One region of the Pseudomonas sp. 3-2 genome, then DNA from elsewhere that is predicted to be linked to it. Evidence: predicted binding sites of a transcription regulator. Region 1 holds the regulator's gene; each other region holds the start of a gene.
The links. The regulator FliA, encoded in region 1, starts transcription of late flagellar genes. The targets are predictions, from matches to a motif close to CTAAAGTTTNNNNNNNNNNNGCCGNTAA.
Positions count from the first base shown of each region.

Region 2: the regulator FliA is predicted to act here: its motif matches at 3,774-3,801, upstream of K3819_RS24810 (methyl-accepting chemotaxis protein).
Region 3: the regulator FliA is predicted to act here: its motif matches at 1,848-1,875, upstream of K3819_RS01725 (methyl-accepting chemotaxis protein).

Region 1 is NZ_CP081200.1:1,773,167-1,779,218, forward strand. Features, by position in the region: gene flhA (flagellar biosynthesis protein FlhA) at 1-351, shown strand, start outside; gene flhF (flagellar biosynthesis protein FlhF) at 363-1,703, shown strand; gene fleN (flagellar synthesis regulator FleN) at 1,817-2,647, shown strand; gene fliA (RNA polymerase sigma factor FliA) at 2,644-3,384, shown strand; gene K3819_RS08055 (chemotaxis response regulator CheY) at 3,552-3,923, shown strand; gene K3819_RS08060 (protein phosphatase CheZ) at 3,942-4,730, shown strand; gene K3819_RS08065 (chemotaxis protein CheA) at 4,785-6,052, shown strand, end outside.
Region 2 is NZ_CP081200.1:5,472,045-5,478,096, reverse strand. Features, by position in the region: gene pgeF (peptidoglycan editing factor PgeF) at 1-304, shown strand, start outside; gene clpB (ATP-dependent chaperone ClpB) at 434-2,998, shown strand; tRNA gene K3819_RS24830 (tRNA-Asn) at 3,297-3,372, shown strand; tRNA gene K3819_RS24825 (tRNA-Pro) at 3,382-3,458, shown strand; tRNA gene K3819_RS24820 (tRNA-Lys) at 3,464-3,539, shown strand; tRNA gene K3819_RS24815 (tRNA-Pro) at 3,637-3,713, shown strand; gene K3819_RS24810 (methyl-accepting chemotaxis protein) at 3,874-5,499, shown strand; gene K3819_RS24805 (hypothetical protein) at 5,574-5,981, opposite strand.
Region 3 is NZ_CP081200.1:379,869-385,920, forward strand. Features, by position in the region: gene K3819_RS01725 (methyl-accepting chemotaxis protein) at 1-1,772, opposite strand, end outside; gene K3819_RS01730 (hypothetical protein) at 2,055-2,309, shown strand; gene K3819_RS01735 (lipocalin family protein) at 2,341-2,910, shown strand; gene K3819_RS01740 (formimidoylglutamate deiminase) at 2,959-4,323, opposite strand; gene hutC (histidine utilization repressor) at 4,469-5,179, shown strand; gene K3819_RS01750 (HutD family protein) at 5,189-5,758, shown strand.

The sequences.
Region 1 (6,052 bases):
GCCATCGTCCAAAGCATTGTAGGGACTGAGTCGGAGCTGCCAGTTATCACGCTGGAGCCAAGGTTGGAACAAATATTGCTCAATAGTCTGCAGAAGGCAGGACAAGGCTCGGAAGAGGGCGTTCTGCTGGAGCCGAGCATGGCCGAGAAGCTGCAGCGTTCGCTGATCGAAGCGGCGCAGCGCCAGGAAATGCAAGGTCAGCCGGTGATCCTGTTGGTAGCAGGCCCGGTACGCGCGATGCTCTCGCGCTTCGGTCGCCTGGCAGTTCCCGGACTGCACGTGCTGGCCTACCAGGAAATTCCGGACAACAAGCAAGTGACCATCGTTGCGACAGTAGGGCCCAACGGCTGAGGTAGTGGTTTATGCAAGTTAAGCGTTTTTTCGCCGCCGATATGCGTCAGGCCATGAAGCTGGTTCGTGATGAGCTGGGCGCTGATGCCGCCATCATTGGCAACCGCCGCATCGCCGGCGGCGTCGAGCTGACGGCGGCGCTCGATTACAAACTGTCGGCGCTGGCCCCGCGTGTTCCGAACATGGAACTCGAGGATGAGCTGCGCAAGACCCAGTCGCGCATCGTCACCGCCCAGGCCGAACTGAGCCTGCGTGGCGAAGCCGACGGCAACACCAATCGCCAGTTGTTCGCCGGGCTGCCGTTGACGGCCGGCCTGCCGCTGACCGCTGCCGAACCCCTGACCGAACCCACTTACGAGGCGCCGGCCCGCCCAGCCCCGGCGCCTGCACCGGCCGCCGCTGGCGTCGACCCGCGTGCACTGGACTCGATGCGCTTCGAGCTCAACAGCCTGCGCGAACTGATGGAAGTGCAACTCGGCACCCTGGCCTGGAACCAGCTGCAAGGCAGCCGTCCGGCCCAGGCCAATCTGTACCGTCGTCTGCAACGCATCGGTTTGTCCGGCCCGTTGTCCCGTGATCTGCTGTCGATGATCACCGAGATCGACGAACCGCGTCAGGCCTGGCGCATGTTGCTGGCGCACTTGGCACGAATGATTGCCGTACCGGAAGTCGAGCCGTTGGAAGAGGGTGGGGTGATTGCCATGGTCGGCCCGGCCGGCATGGGCAAGACCACCACCCTCGCCAAACTGGCCGCCCGCTACGTGCTCAAGTACGGCGCGCAGAACATCGCGCTGGTGAGCATGGACAGTTTCCGCATCGGCGCGCAGGAGCAGCTCAAGACTCTGGGTCGCATCCTCAATGTGTCGGTGACCCACGTCGATCCGGGCCAGTCCCTGGTGCAGGCGCTGGATCCACTGCTGCGCAAACGCGTGGTGCTGATCGATACCGCCGGCCTGCAGGCCAGCGATCCGGCGCTGCGCATGCAGCTGGAAAGCCTGGCCGGTCGTGGCATTCGGTCGAAAAATTATCTGGTGCTGGCAACCACCAGCCAGAAACAGGTTCTAACCGCCGCGTATCACAGTTACAAGCGTTGCGGGCTCGCCGGCTGCATCCTGACTAAACTGGATGAGACGGCCAGCCTTGGCGAAGTGCTGAGCCTGGCGATCAGTCACGAACTGCCGGTCGCCTACCTGACCGATGGGCCGCGTATTCCGGATGATCTGCATCTGCCGCGCCGTCATCAACTGGTCAGCCGCGCCGTCAGTGTGCAAATGCAGGAAGAACCCAGCGAAGAAGCCATGGCTGACATGTTCGCTGATATCTACCACAGTCCGACCAAGCAGGTTGGCTGAGGTAATGAACCGTTTTTGTACCTACATCGATGGTCTGCCATGCATTGTTCCGGTTGTGAACGCGCAGCCAGTAATGTGGCCTCCGTCTATGCAAGACAAGGTAAAGAAATAACATGGGCAGCATGCATCCCGTACAGGTGATCGCGGTGACCGGCGGCAAAGGTGGCGTCGGCAAGACTAATGTGTCAGTGAACTTGTCCCTGGCGCTGGCAGAGCTTGGCCGTCGGGTCATGCTGCTGGACGCCGACCTGGGGCTGGCGAACGTCGACGTTCTGCTGGGCCTCACCCCAAAACGCACCCTGGCCGACGTGATCGAAGGCCGCTGCGAGCTGCGCGACGTGCTGTTGCAGGGCCCCGGCGGGATCCGCATCGTGCCGGCCGCTTCCGGCACCCAGAGCATGGTTCACCTGAGCCCGGCCCAGCATGCCGGCCTGATCCAGGCGTTCAGCGACATCGGCGACAACCTCGACGTGCTGGTGATCGACACCGCTGCGGGTATCGGTGACTCGGTAGTCAGTTTCGTTCGCGCGGCGCAAGAAGTGTTGCTGGTGGTCTGCGACGAGCCGACCTCGATCACCGACGCTTACGCGCTGATCAAACTGCTCAACCGCGACTACGGCATGAACCGCTTCCGCGTCCTGGCCAACATGGCCCAGAGCCCGCAGGAAGGTCGCAACCTGTTCGCCAAGTTGACCAAGGTCACGGATCGCTTCCTCGACGTCGCCCTACAATACGTCGGCGCGGTGCCGTACGACGAAAGCGTGCGCAAGGCGGTGCAGAAGCAGCGTGCGGTCTATGAAGCCTTCCCGCGTTCCAAGTGCGCGCTGGCGTTCAAGGCGATCGCACAGAAGGTCGACACCTGGCCGCTGCCCGCCAACCCGCGCGGCCACCTCGAATTTTTCGTCGAGCGCCTCGTGCAGCAAACGGCAGGACCTGTGCTATGACCGCCAGCGGTATGAACCTTTACAAAAAGTCGGCGCGTGACGCGCAGTACGAGCTGATCGAGCGTTACGCGCCACTGGTCAAACGCATCGCCTACCACTTGCTGGCGCGATTGCCGGCCAGTGTGCAGGTCGAAGACCTGATCCAGGCCGGGATGATCGGCCTGCTCGAAGTCTCGACCAAATACGACGCCAGCAAGGGCGCCAGTTTTGAAACGTACGCGGGCATCCGGATCCGCGGTGCGATGCTCGATGAAGTCCGAAAAGGGGATTGGGCACCGCGCTCGGTTCACCGCAACACCCGTATGGTCAGCGACGCAATTCGCTCGATTGAAGCTAAAACCGGCCGTGACGCTAAAGATCACGAAGTTGCGGCCGAACTCCAATTGAGTCTCGACGATTACTACGGGATTTTGAACGACACCCTGGGCAGCCGGCTGTTCAGTTTCGACGACCTGTTGCAGGACGGCGAACACGAAGGGCTGCACGAGGATGGCGCCAGTGCTCATCTGGAGCCGTCGCGCGATCTGGAAGACGAACGTTTCCAGGCCGCGCTGGCGGACGCGATTGCCAATTTGCCGGAGCGTGAGCGACTGGTGTTGGCGCTGTACTACGACGAAGAGCTGAACCTCAAGGAGATCGGTGAAGTCCTTGGCGTCAGTGAATCGCGGGTCAGCCAGTTACACAGCCAGTGCGCGGCCCGCTTGCGGGGGCGTTTGGGGGAGTGGCGAGCGCGCTGAAGGCAGTGTGGGGACACTGCGAACGAGGCTGGTGCGGTGGTGAACGGCACCGGTCTCGATCTGTTGTGCTCCAGACAGTCGTCGAGTGTTTTGCCGGATTGATTGAAATGGCGCGTCCAGGTGCTGGGCGCGTTTAAGACTGCTTGGAGGTCGAATTGAACAAAGACATGAAAATCCTCATCGTTGATGACTTCTCAACGATGCGGCGGATCATCAAGAACCTGTTGCGTGATCTGGGGTTCACCAACACCGTTGAAGCCGACGATGGCACCACTGCCATTCCGGTGCTCAACAGCGGCAGCATCGACTTTCTGGTGACCGACTGGAACATGCCCGGCATGACCGGTATCGACCTGCTGCGCCACGTGCGCGCCGATGAAAAGCTCAAGCACCTGCCGGTGCTGATGGTGACCGCTGAAGCCAAGCGCGAGCAGATCATCGAAGCGGCCCAGGCCGGCGTGAACGGCTATGTGGTCAAACCTTTCACGGCCCAGGCGTTGAAAGAAAAAATCGAGAAGATTTTCGAACGCATCGGCTGATGAACGCGCGGGGGAGCTATGGAGCATAACGAATCTTCACAGGGCGATTTTGAGTCGACCCTGAAAAAACACGCGGTCGAACTGGTCGAAAGCCTTGAAAAAGGCAAGTTCGGCGACGCGGTGCAACTGATCCATGAGCTCAATCAGACCCGTGACCGTGGCCTGTACCAGGAAGTGGGCAAGCTCACACGTGAACTGCACAGTGCGATCGTCAATTTCCAGATCGATCCGCACATGCCGCAGGCTGAGGAAGTGTCGCAGATTACCGACGCTACCGAGCGCCTGGGCTACGTGGTCAAACTGACCGAAGCTGCCGCCAACCGCACCATGGATCTGGTGGAAAGCGCGACCCCTGTGGTCAATGGCCTGGCTGACGAAGCCCAGGCCTTGAGCGCCGATTGGGGCCGTTTCATGCGTCGTGAGGTCGGGGCTGAAGAGTTCCGTGAACTGGCGCGCCGGGTCGACGGTTTTCTGGCACGCAGCAGCGCGGACAACCGCGCGGTGTCGAGCAATCTGAATGACATTCTGCTCGCCCAGGATTACCAGGACCTCACCGGCCAGGTGATCAAGCGCGTGACCCAATTGGTCACCGAAGTCGAAAGCAACCTGCTCAAGCTCGTGCTCATGGCCAGCCAGGTGGACCGCTTTGCGGGCATCGAACATGACCGTGCGGCGATGCTTGCTGAAAAAGATCCACAAAAACATCTCTCGCAGGGTGAAGGTCCGCAGATTCATGCCGATAAACGAGAAGACGTTGTGTCCGGTCAGGACGATGTGGACGATTTGTTATCCAGCCTTGGATTCTAGAGTTTTGGAATTATAGGTTTTTTGGGTTTTTAGACCTGTAGGAGCACCCCATTAATGAGCTTCGGCGCCGATGAAGAGATCCTTCAGGATTTCCTGGTTGAGGCCGGCGAGATTCTTGAGCAACTGTCCGAACAACTGGTCGAGCTGGAAAGCCGCCCGGATGACGCAGATCTGCTCAACGCAATTTTTCGCGGTTTCCACACTGTAAAAGGGGGCGCCGGCTTCCTTCAGCTCAACGAGCTGGTGGAGTGCTGTCACATCGCCGAAAACGTGTTCGACATCCTGCGCAAGGGTGAACGACGCGTCGATGCAGAACTGATGGACGTGGTGCTCGAAGCGCTGGACGCGGTGAACAGCATGTTCAGCGAAGTCCGCGATCGCAGCCCGATCACCGCCGCCACCCCGGAACTGCTGGCTGCCCTGGCGCGTCTGGCCGAACCGCAATCGGCGGATGAAGCCCCGGCTTCGCCGGTTGCCGAGATGATCGAAGAGCTGGTCGTCGAAGGCGATTCGGGCGACATCACCGATAACGAATTTGAACAGTTGCTGGACTCGCTGAACGCCGTCAAGGCCGAAGCCGAAGCCCCGGCGGCTGCCGCTGCGCCTGCTTCCACCGAAGCGGCCAGCGATGAAATCACCGACGCCGAGTTCGAGTCGCTGCTCGACCAGTTGCATGGCAAAGGCCAGTTCGCGGCCGACGCCGTAGCTCCGGCGGCCGCTGCACCTGCTGCCCCGGCGGCGGGCGACAGCTCGGACATTACCGACGACGAATTCGAAGCCTTGCTCGATCAGTTGCACGGCAAGGGCAACTTTGCCGTCGATGCGCTGGAGTCGGCGATTGCTTCGGTGCCTGCGCCGGCGGCTCCGGCAGCCGCTGCGGCCGGTAGCGATCTGATCAGCGACCACGAGTTCGAATCGCTGCTCGACGATCTGCATGGCAAAGGCAAATTCACTGACGTCGCCACCGGTGCGGTCGTGACTGCTGGCAATGCTTCGGCTGTTGCAACGCCTGCTGCGAAGGCCCCGGCCGCCGCGGCAAAACCTGCTGCGAAAGCGCCTGAGCCGAAAGCTGAACCGGCCAAGCCAGCCGCCGCTGCTGCACCGGCTCCGGCCCGTGCTCCGGCGAGCCCTCCACCGGAAAAACCGGCGAGCGAAGCCGAAACCACCGTTCGCGTTGATACCGCGCGTCTCGACGAAATCATGAACATGGTCGGCGAGCTGGTGCTGGTACGTAACCGTCTGGTGCGTCTGGGCCTGAACAGCGGCGACGAGTCGATGCAGAAGGCTGTGTCGAACCTCGACGTGGTCACTGCCGACTTGCA
Region 2 (6,052 bases), 2.7 Mb from region 1:
TGCCGAAGACATTCTGGTCTGGCTCGGCCCGGCCATCGGCCCGCAAGCCTTTGAAGTCGGCCCGGAAGTCCGGGAAGTGTTCATCAATCAATTGCCCGAAGCCGAGACAGCCTTTGTCCCGAGCCACAACGCCGGCAAGTTCATGGCTGACATCTATAAGCTGGCGCGGCTGCGTCTGGCGGTTCGTGGTGTCACCGCTGTTTATGGTGGCGGTTTCTGTACCGTGACCGATCCGCGCTTCTTCTCTTATCGCCGTGCATCGCGCACTGGTCGCTTCGCTTCCCTCGTTTGGCTCACCCGCTAAACTGTCTGATCTGCATCAACTGTCCCACGCTTGAATCTTCCAGAATCGACCGCATCTATAGCGGTATCTGGCAGGTTTCTTTATTCAGGATGGTTTTCAGGTCCGGCCTGCTCAAAAGGAAGGTGACCCATGCGTATAGACCGTTTAACCAGCAAATTGCAGTTGGCGTTGTCCGATGCCCAATCTTTGGCCGTCGGCCACGATCATCCAGCCATCGAGCCGGCGCATTTGATGCAAGCCATGCTTGAACAACAGGGTGGTTCGATCAAACCCCTGTTGATGCAGGTGGGCTTCGACGTCAACAGCTTGCGTAAAGAGCTGACCAAAGAGCTCGATCAATTACCGAAAATCCAGAACCCGACCGGCGACGTCAACATGTCGCAGGATCTGGCGCGTCTGCTCAATCAGGCCGACCGTCTGGCCCAGCAGAAGGGCGATCAGTTCATTTCCAGCGAGCTGGTACTGCTTGCCGCGATGGACGAGAACAGCAAGCTCGGCAAGTTGCTGCTCGGCCAGGGCGTGAGCAAGAAAGCCCTGGAGAATGCAATCAACAACCTGCGCGGTGGTGAGGCAGTCAACGACGCCAACCATGAAGAGTCCCGTCAGGCGCTGGATAAATACACCGTCGACCTGACCAAGCGCGCCGAAGAAGGCAAGCTTGACCCGGTGATTGGCCGTGACGATGAAATCCGTCGCACCATTCAGGTCCTGCAACGCCGCACCAAGAACAACCCGGTACTGATCGGCGAGCCTGGCGTGGGTAAAACCGCGATTGCCGAAGGGCTGGCCCAGCGCATCATCAACGGCGAAGTGCCGGATGGCCTGCGTGGTAAACGCCTGCTGTCCCTCGATATGGGTGCGCTGATTGCCGGCGCCAAGTATCGCGGTGAGTTCGAAGAGCGCCTGAAAGCGCTGCTCAACGAGCTGTCGAAGCAGGAAGGGCAGATCATTCTGTTCATCGACGAACTGCACACCATGGTCGGCGCCGGCAAGGGCGAAGGCTCGATGGACGCCGGCAACATGCTCAAGCCGGCTCTGGCCCGTGGTGAGCTGCACTGCGTCGGCGCGACCACGCTCAACGAGTACCGCCAATATATAGAGAAGGATGCGGCCCTCGAGCGGCGCTTCCAGAAAGTGCTGGTGGACGAGCCGAGCGAAGAAGACACCATCGCGATCCTGCGTGGCCTCAAGGAGCGTTACGAGGTTCACCACAAGGTGGCGATCACCGACGGCGCGATCATCGCGGCAGCCAAGCTCAGCCATCGTTACATCACTGACCGACAGCTGCCGGACAAGGCGATCGACCTGATCGACGAAGCGGCCAGCCGTATCCGCATGGAGATCGACTCCAAGCCGGAAGTGCTGGATCGCCTGGAGCGGCGCCTGATTCAACTGAAGGTGGAATCCCAGGCACTGAAGAAAGAAAGCGACGACGCGGCGAAGAAACGTCTGGAGAAACTCCAGGAAGAAATCGATCGCCACGAGCGTGAGTACTCCGATCTGGAAGAAATCTGGAACTCGGAAAAAGCCGAGGTGCAGGGCTCTGCGCAGATTCAGCAGAAGATCGAACAGTCCCGTCAGGAACTGGAAGCCGCGCGCCGTAAAGGCGACCTGAACCGCATGGCCGAGTTGCAGTACGGGGTGATCCCGGATCTGGAGCGCAGTCTGCAGATGGTCGACCAGCACGGCAAAAGCGAAAACCAGTTGCTGCGCAGCAAGGTGACCGAAGAGGAAATCGCCGAAGTCGTTTCGAAGTGGACCGGCATTCCGGTGTCGAAAATGCTCGAAGGCGAGCGCGACAAGCTGATGAAGATGGAAAGCCTGTTGCATCAGCGCGTGATCGGTCAGGACGAAGCGGTGGTGGCGGTAGCCAATGCGGTGCGGCGTTCCCGGGCCGGGTTGTCCGACCCGAATCGTCCGAGCGGCTCGTTCATGTTCCTCGGCCCGACCGGTGTCGGTAAAACCGAGCTGTGCAAGGCGCTGGCCGAGTTCCTCTTCGACACTGAAGAGGCGATGGTGCGGATCGACATGTCCGAGTTCATGGAGAAACATTCCGTGGCGCGGCTGATCGGTGCACCACCGGGCTACGTCGGCTATGAAGAGGGCGGTTACCTGACCGAAGCGGTACGGCGCAAGCCTTACTCGGTGATCCTGCTGGACGAAGTCGAGAAGGCGCACCCGGACGTGTTCAACATCCTGCTGCAAGTGCTGGAGGATGGCCGTCTGACCGACAGCCATGGCCGCACGGTGGACTTCCGCAATACCGTGATCGTCATGACCTCCAATCTCGGTTCGATGCAGATCCAGGAACTGGTCGGTGATCGTGAAGCACAACGGGCAGCGGTGATGGATGCGATTTCCACCCATTTCCGTCCGGAGTTCATCAACCGGGTCGACGAAGTAGTGATCTTCGAGCCATTGGCGCGGGATCAGATCGCGGGCATTACCGAGATCCAGCTGGGCCGTCTGCGCAGCCGTCTGGCCGAGCGCGAGCTGAAGCTGGAACTGAGCCCGGAAGCGATGGACAAGCTGATTGCTGTCGGCTATGACCCGGTCTATGGCGCACGGCCGCTGAAGCGGGCGATCCAGCGCTGGATCGAGAACCCGTTGGCACAGTTGATCCTGTCGGGGCGTTTCCTGCCAGGCGAGACCGCGACCGGCGTCGTGGAGAACGACGAGATCACGTTCAACTGACGCTCGACGGTGGTGTCGTCATCAAGGCCTCGCAATGCGAGGCCTTTTTTTTCGCCAGGCTGTTGAACTCAAAGGAAAAGGCTTGTAAAGTGCGCCCCGCAGTCAGTCACCAACACGGTTTCAGCTCACTGGGCAGAAATCTGAAATAAGTTGCAAATCATTAACTTGAAAGCAATTTAGGGGGTTGACAGAGGTGTTCTAGGTTGTAGAATAGCGCGCCTCAGACACACGAACGCAGCGATGCGAAAACGATGTCGAGAAGCTGCAAGTTTCACCGTAGTAAATTGAAATGTGTAGTTCCGTGATAGCTCAGTCGGTAGAGCAAATGACTGTTAATCATTGGGTCCCAGGTTCGAGTCCTGGTCACGGAGCCAATTTCAAACCGGGGTATAGCGCAGTCCGGTAGCGCGCCTGCTTTGGGAGCAGGATGTCAGGAGTTCGAATCCCCTTACCCCGACCATTTTTGGGTCGTTAGCTCAGTTGGTAGAGCAGTTGGCTTTTAACCAATTGGTCGTAGGTTCGAATCCCACACGACCCACCATTTTTGAAACCAGGTAACACTGGGATCGAATCTTAAGATCAGAGGCCAAAAGCGCTGATCGAAGAAGGCGATCTTTGAAAGATCGCCTTTTTTTTACCGGGGTATAGCGCAGTCCGGTAGCGCGCCTGCTTTGGGAGCAGGATGTCAGGAGTTCGAATCCCCTTACCCCGACCATATTAAAAATCCTCGTATCGAAAGATACGGGGATTTTTTTTGCCCTCCGGAAATGTTTCATTCAAGTCGTCATACAACTTGCCGATAGCCCGCTAACGAAAGGGGCCTGCCGCATCAAACGCCCCTGAATTCTGCCAATACAAGAAAAAGGGCGTTCGTCATGTTGCTTCGTCAGTTGAATATTGCTCCCCGCGCCGCTCTGGGCTTTGCCCTGATCGCGTTACTGGTGGCGTTGCTTGGGGTGTTCGCGCTGGGGCAGATGTCGAGCATCCGCGACAGTGAAGTGGCGGTGGAGACCCAGTGGCTGCCGAGCATTCGTGGCGGCGACGAAATTCGCGAGATCATGCTGCGCATCCGCACCATCTCCCTGCGCATGGCGCTGGATCAGGATCCGGCCAACATCGCCACGTACCGCAGCCAGATGGACACCCGGGACAAAGAGTTGAGCGAGAAAATCGCCGCCTATGATCGACTGGTGACCACCCCGGAAGGTCAGCAGTTGTATGAACAGTTCAAGAAAACCTTTGCCGCCTACCGCACCGGGATCGCCCAGTCGTTCACCCTCGCCGAGCAGGGCAAGCGCGACGAGCTGACCAAACTGCTGCTGGTGGACATGAAAACCGTGGTCGACGGCTCCGGTAAACAACTCAACGACCTGGCGGATCTGTTCGCCCGCCAGGTCGCCGCCGAAAGCCAGAACTCTGCGGCCCACTACGAAACCTCGCGCACCATCGTGACCCTGTTTATCGCGCTGGCGGCGCTGGCCACCGTGGCTCTGGCCATGTTGCTCACCCGTAGCATCGTCCGCCCCCTGAGCGTCGCTGTCGACGCTGCTGAGCACGTCGCCAGAGGCGATCTGACCCGCCCGATCGAAACTCACGGCAACGATGAAGTCAGCCGGCTGCTCAAGGCGTTGGCAACCATGCAGCAGAACCTGCGCGAAACCCTGCAGGGCATCAGCGGCTCGGCCACGCAACTGGCGACCGCTTCCGACGAACTGAGCGCGGTCACCCATGACAGCACGCAAGGACTGCAACAACAGAACAACGAAATCGAACAGGCCGCCACCGCCGTCAACGAGATGACTACGGCGGTTGAGGAAGTCGCCCGCAATGCGGTGTCGACGTCCGACGCCACCCGCCAGTCCAGCGAATCGGCGCAGTTGGGCCAGGAACGGGTCAGCGAAACTGCCGACGCCATCAACGCCCTGGCCAGCGAAGTCGAGCACACCGGCGAACTGGTGCAATCGCTGGCCAACCAGTCGCAGGACATCGGCAAAGTGCTGGACGTGATTCGAGCGATCGCCGAGCAGACCAACCTGCTGGCGCTCAACGCCGCCATCGAAGCAGCGCGAGCCGGGGAGAGCGGGCGCGGGTTTGCGGTGGTTGCCGATGAGGTTCGCGCGCTGGCTTATCGCACTCAGCAATCGACCCAGGAAATCGAGCAAATGGTGCAGGGCATGCGCAACGGTTCGAGCCTGGCGCTGGCGTCGATGCAGGCCAGTGCCTCGCGCGCCGCCACCACGCTGCTGCTGGCCGAGCGAGCCGGTGAAGCGTTGCAGACGATCACGGCGTCGGTACACGAAATCCACGAGCGCAATCTGGTGATCGCCAGCGCCGCCGAAGAGCAGGCGCAAGTGGCGCGGGAAGTGGATCGCAACCTGGTGAACATTCGCGACCTGTCGGTGCGCTCGGCGGCGGGTGCCGATCAAACCAATGCGTCGAGTCATGAACTGTCGCAACTGGCCAATGCCCTGCAGGGCATGGTGCGGCGCTTCCAGCTGTAATCATGCAGGCGTGAAAAAGCCGCGCGTCTCGTCAGAGAAAGCGCGGCTTTGTTTTGTCGGCCGGGCTGAAAAAATCAGGCACCGTCCTGGTCTTTCAGGTGTTCGAACAGACCTTTCGGCATTTTCTTGCCGTTGGCTTCGAAATTGGCTTTGACGTTGTTGTACGCCTCTTGCTCGTCGATGAAGCCGTCGTGGTTGGTGTCGATCTTGTCGAAGTCGGACTTCGGTGCAACTTTCAGAAACTCGGCGCGGGAGACCTTGCCGTCGCCATCGGTGTCGGTCTTGGCCATCGACGCATCGCCGCATTTGCCTTCACCGCATTTGCCTTCCGGGGTTTTCACCGAGGTCTCGGCCGAAGCGACCATGTAGCCCTGGGCCAGCGGTTGCGCGGCAAACACCGAGCCGGACAGCATCATGCCGCCGGCCAGTACGGCACCGACCAGGCCAAGGGAGTTTTTGCCGATTTTCGAAGTACGGGACATTGCATTCTCCTTCGGTTGCACAGCGCAACCACACGTTAAGGGCGATCAAGCCGGAGCAGGTGTGCTCGGGT
Region 3 (6,052 bases), 1.4 Mb from region 1:
TTGATATCAACGTTGATCGACTCGACCACCGCCGTCTGCTCTTCCGTCGCCGTCGCCACCGACTGGTTCATGCCGTCGATCTCGCCGATGCGCTGGGTCACGCTGCCCAGGCGTTCGCCGGCCTGGTTGGCGATGCCGACGCTGCTTTCGCTCTCGCGCTGGCTCTCGGTCATGATGCCGACCGCCTGACGCGCGCCGACTTGCAGCTCTTCGATCATCTTCTGCACTTGCTGCGCCGAATCCTGGGTGCGGTGCGCCAGGTTGCGGACTTCGTCGGCGACCACCGCGAAACCACGACCGGCCTCACCGGCACGGGCCGCTTCGATCGCGGCGTTGAGCGCCAGCAGGTTGGTCTGCTGGGAGATGCTGGTGATCACTTCCAGAATCTGCCCGATGTTCACGGTGTTGCTGTTCAGGGTTTCGATGTTGCCGCAGGAGTCGCTGATCTTCGCCGACAGCTGCTGCATCGCGTGGATGGTTTTATCCACCACCTGCTGGCCGTCTTCGGCCAGGCTGCGTGCATCACTGGAGTGCTGCGAGGCGAGGGCGGCGTTCTGGGCGATTTCCTGGGCGGCGGCGCCGAGCTGGTTGATCGCGGCGGCCACGCTGTTGGTGCGCGAGGCCTGCTGGTCGGAGTTGAACATCGACGAGTTCGACGCCGCGACCACGCGCAGCGCGACTTCGTTGACCTGGCCGGTGGCCGAGGAGACTTCGCGGATCGAGGTGTGGATGCGCTCGACGAAACGGTTGAACGACAGCCCCAGCGCACCGAATTCATCGTGACCGTGGATGGTCAGGCGTTTGGTCAGGTCACCTTCGCCTTCGGCGATGTCGTGCATGGCACGGCCCATGGTCAGCAGCGGCTGCATCAGGACGCGGATCAGCATGCCGAGCAGGGCGATGATGATCACTACGGCAATGACCATGGCGATCAGCGCCGAGGTGCGGAATTCGCTGAGCATCGAGAACGCGGTGTCCTTGTCCAGCACCAGCGCGACGTACCAGTCGGCCGACGGCACGCCGTTGACGCGGGTGAAGGAGATCAGTTGGGTCTTGCCGTCGAACTCGACTTCTTTCAGACCCGGGCTGACTTTCGGCGCACCGTTGGGATAGGCCTCGGCGAGGGTCTTGAGCACCAGCTTGCTGTCCGGGTGGATCAGGATTTTGCCGTCGGCGCTGACGATGAACGCGTGACCGTGGCCGCCGAAGTTCAGCGAGTTGATGATCGCGCTGACGCTGGACAGATCAATGTCGGCGCCGGCCACACCGATCATCTGGCCCTGGCGCTGCACCGGGGTGGCGACCGTGATGACCAGTTTGCCCGACGAGGCGGCGATGTACGGTTCGGTGACGATGGTCTGTTGCGCAGCGTTGGCGGCCTTGTACCAGCCACGGGCGCGCGGGTCGTAATCCGGCGCGCGGTTGCCGGCCGGGACCGAGAACATCACGCCGTCGGCGCCACCGAAGTAGCTGAGCTGGAAATTGCCGGTGTAGGCGGGCAGGTCGATGATGCGTTTCAGGCTGGCCGGGGCGTTGCCGTCGGCGACAACCTGTTGCGCCATCGATTGCAGCAACTGGATGCGGCTTTCCAGCCAGGTCTGGATGTTGCTGGTGGTCAGGCTGCCCAGTTCCTGCATCGACGCTTCGGTGCTGCTTTGCAGGGCTTCGCGCTGGCGATAGTCGTTGAAAAAAATGAAACAGGCGAATGCAACGGCCACCACGAGGGCGGCAGCCAACAAGATCTTGTGGCTGAACTTCATGTTTCTGGTCATTAAGAGAGCTACCGCGAAGGGGCTGGTCAACAAAGGGCGGCAATTTGCCACACTATCGGGCTTTGCGCTGCTCTTATTTCGACCGCGGCGCGCCAAAGATTAGGCGGCTTTTGTGAAAGTCGACGAAATGCTCAATAGCCCCACAAAGTGTCTGATTTACCGATGAATGCCGGACGAGCGGGCGAACAAATAGCCGGTCTGCCAGGGAACCAGACGGGGGTTTTCTCTTCTAAGCTTCTGGTTGGCGCCATGCCATCCCCCTTCCGCTCCAGGAGTTACACCATGTCGCTGCGATCTATCGCCCTGCTGTCGTTTTGCGTGCTGTTGGCCGCATGCAGCAAGGTCAATCAGGAAAACTATTCGAAGCTCTCGGCCGGCATGGCCAAGTCCGAAGTCGAGACGCTGCTTGGCAAGCCCACCGATTGCTCGGGCGCGCTGGGCATGTCCAGTTGCACCTGGGGCGACAAGAACAGCTTTATCAGCGTGCAGTACGCCGGTGACAAAGTGCTGATGTTTTCCGGCCAAGGCCTGAAGTAAACCGGGGCCACGCGCCCACGGGAGAAAAACAATGAAGCGGTTATTGCTTGTCCTTTTGGCCGGCCTGGTATTGGCTGGCTGCGCCACATCCGGTGAAGATCCGCTGGCGCCGAAGACGGTCAACAGTGTCAATCTCAAGCGTTACCAAGGCACCTGGTACGAGCTGGCGCGTCTGCCGATGTATTTCCAGCGCAATTGCGCGCAATCAGAAGCCCGTTACTCGCTCAAGCCCGACGGCAATATCGCGGTGTACAACCGCTGTCTGACGGCAGACTGGAAGTGGGAAGAGGTCAAAGGCACGGCTTATCCACAGGTGCCGGGCAAGACCGACAAGCTGTGGGTCGAGTTCGATACCTGGTTCTCGCGCCTGATTCCAGGTGTGGCGAAGGGTCAATACTGGGTGCTGTACGTCAGCGATGACTACAAGACCGCGCTCGTGGGCGACCCGAGTCGTCGTTACCTGTGGTTGTTGTCCCGCACGCCGACCGTCAACGGTGTGGTGCGTGAGGAACTGCTGAGCAAGGCGCGTCAGCAGGGTTACGACACCACGCGCCTGATCTGGCGGGCGTCGGATCAGCAGATGGCCAAGACGTCCAACTGACGCGCAACAAAAAACCTGTGGAGGTCGCCCTCCACAGGTTTTTTTATGTCAGCCCAAAAGCTCCCGCAGAACCTGGGTGAAGGCGCGATTGCTGTCCTCTTCCCCGGCATGGCGCCCCTCCCGCACGACCCACTGACCATTGACCAGCACATCGCGCACCTGACGGTCGCCGCCGGCAAACAGCCAGCGATTGAGAATCCCGTCACCGCTGGCCGTGGCCAGATACGGATCGCTGCCATCGAGCACAATCCAGTCGGCACGCTTGCCGACCTCCAGCGCACCGATCGGCTGGCCCAGCGCCTGAGCACCTCCATCCAGCGCCGCGTCATACAACGTGCGGCCGACCATCGGCTGATCCGCGCCATACAAGCGATTGCGCCGCTGATCGCGCAGGCGCTGGCCGTATTCCAGCCAGCGCAGTTCTTCCACCACGCTCAACGACACATGGCTGTCGGAGCCGATGCCCATGCGCCCGCCCTGAGCGAGGAAATCCACCGCCGGAAAAATCCCGTCGCCGAGGTTGGCCTCGGTGGTCAGGCACAGGCCGGCGATGGCGCGACTCTTGGCCATCAGCGTGACTTCTTCCGGATTGGCGTGGGTCGCGTGGACCAGGCACCAGCGCTGATCGACTTCGGTGTTTTCGTACAGCCATTGCAGCGGGCGACGTCCGCTCCAGCTCAGGCAGTCGTCGACTTCCTTCTGCTGTTCGGCGATGTGGATGTGCACCGGGCATTGCTGGTTGCTGGCCGCCAGCACTTCGCTGATCTGCTGCGGCGTGACCGCGCGCAACGAGTGGAAGCACAAGCCCAGCGACTGCGCCTTTTGCTGTGCCAGCAACGGTTGCAGACGCGATTGCAGCTTCAGGTAACTTTCGGTGCTGTTGATGAAGCGGCGCTGGCCTTCGTTCGGCGTCTGGCCGCCGAAACCGCTGTGGCTGTAGAGCACGGGAAGTAACGTCAGACCGATGCCGGCCGAGCTGGCCGCCTGGCTGATACGCAGGGCCAGCTCGGCCGGATCGGCGTAAGGCTGGCCGTTGTTATCGTGGTGGACGTAATGGAATTCGGCGACCGAGGTGTAACCGGCCTTGAGCATTTCGATGTACAGCTGACGGGCGATCACACCGAGCTGGTCGGGGCTGATTTTTCCGACGAGCCGATACATCAGATCGCGCCAGGTCCAGAAACTGTCGTTGGGATTGCCGGCCACTTCCGCCAGTCCCGCCATCGCTCGCTGGAACGCGTGGGAGTGCAGATTCGGCATCCCCGGCAGCAGCGGACCGCTCAGTCGTTCGGCGCCGTCTGCAGTGGAATCGGCCTGGATTCGGGTCAACACGCCATCGGCGCTGACCTCGAGACGTACATTGTTGGCCCATCCGTTAGGCAGCAGCGCGCGTTCGGCAAAGAAGGCGGACATGGTTCAGCACCCCATCGTGTGTTATTTGTATATACATATACAGACGTTTGCCTGCCCGGTAAACTCCGGCAAGCTAGCCACTTTCACCAATGAACAGGGATCCACCGTGCCGACTCCGCCTCCAGTCTCCCCGTTGGCCGCGAACATGGGCGACAGTCCGGCGCCCTTGTACGCCCGCGTCAAACAGATGATCACCCAGCAGATCGACAGCGGTAACTGGCCGCCGCATTACCGCGTGCCGTCGGAAAGCGAGCTGGTCAGCCAGCTGGGTTTCAGCCGCATGACCATCAACCGCGCACTGCGGGAAATGACCGCCGACGGTCTGCTGGTACGCATGCAAGGCGTCGGCACGTTTGTCGCCGAACCGAAGAGCCAGTCCGCGCTGTTCGAGGTGCACAACATCGCCGACGAAATCGCCTCCCGTGGCCATCGCCACACCTGCCAGGTGATCACCCTGGAAGAAGAGGCCGCCGGCTCCGAGCGCGCGCTGGCGCTGGATATGCGCGAAGGGCAAAAGGTCTTTCACTCGCTGATCGTGCACTACGAAAACGATATTCCTGTGCAAATCGAAGACCGCTTCGTCAATGCGTTGGTCGCCCCGGAATACCTCAAGCAGGACTTCACCCTGCAAACGCCTTACGCCTACCTGAACCAGGTCGCGCCGCTGACCGAAGGTGAGCACGTGGTCGAAGCGATTCTTGCCGAAGCGTCCGAATGCAAATTGCTGCAGATCGAAAAAGGCGAGCCGTGCCTGCTGATCCGCCGTCGTACCTGGTCGGGCCGTCAGCCGGTCACGGCGGCACGCCTGATTCACCCCGGTTCCCGTCATCGTCTGGAAGGACGGTTCCATAAATAGAGAGCATAAATGAATGGTTTGAAGGTTTTACGCGCCGAAGGCTACCCGCGCATGCCGTGGAAAAACGGCGGCGGCAGCACCGAGGAAATCACCCGTGACGCCGGCGCCGGCCTCGACGGTTTTGGCTGGCGTCTGTCGATTGCCGACATCGCCGAATCCGGCGGCTTTTCGACCTTCGCCGGTTACCAGCGGGTCATCACGGTGTTGCAGGGCGACGGCATGACCCTGTGTGTCGACGGCGACGATACCCAACCGTTGTTACCCCTCGACCCGTTTGCCTTCAGCGGCGAAAGCCAGGTGTCCTGCACCTTGCTCGGCGGCGCGATCCGTGACTTCAACCTGATCTACTCGCCCCAGCGTTATAGCGCACGCCTGCAATGGCTGGACGGCGAACAGCGGTTTTTCAGTTCGGCGAGCACCGTGCTGGTCTTCAGCGTCAGCGAATTGCTGGAGGTCACGGTCGGTGACAGTGCGTCGCAACTCGGCCGCCATGACTGTCTGCAACTGGACGGTAACACCGGGCTGACCGAGATCGCCGTCAATGCCGGCTGCTGCGTGATCGAACTGTCCCCGCGCTGATCCTTCACACGCTCTTCGTGGGAAACGATCAAAAACCGCTGCTTTGAAAGCAGCGGTTTTTTTTCGTCCCGACGTTCCCGAAATGCGCACCAACTTGTTACCGAACGCCCCAGCGTGGCGCAGAACCACGCTTCCGTAACAACCTCTCGTCACCCTCAATCCACCCCGCGAAAAATTTCATGGACGCCAGAGCCCTTGATTCAGGCGCTCTGCAGCCCTGTTCGGAATTTTTATTGAACAGCCCTCCAACAAGTTGGCCGCTTGATTGCATATGCTTGTATGTACAAGTAAAGA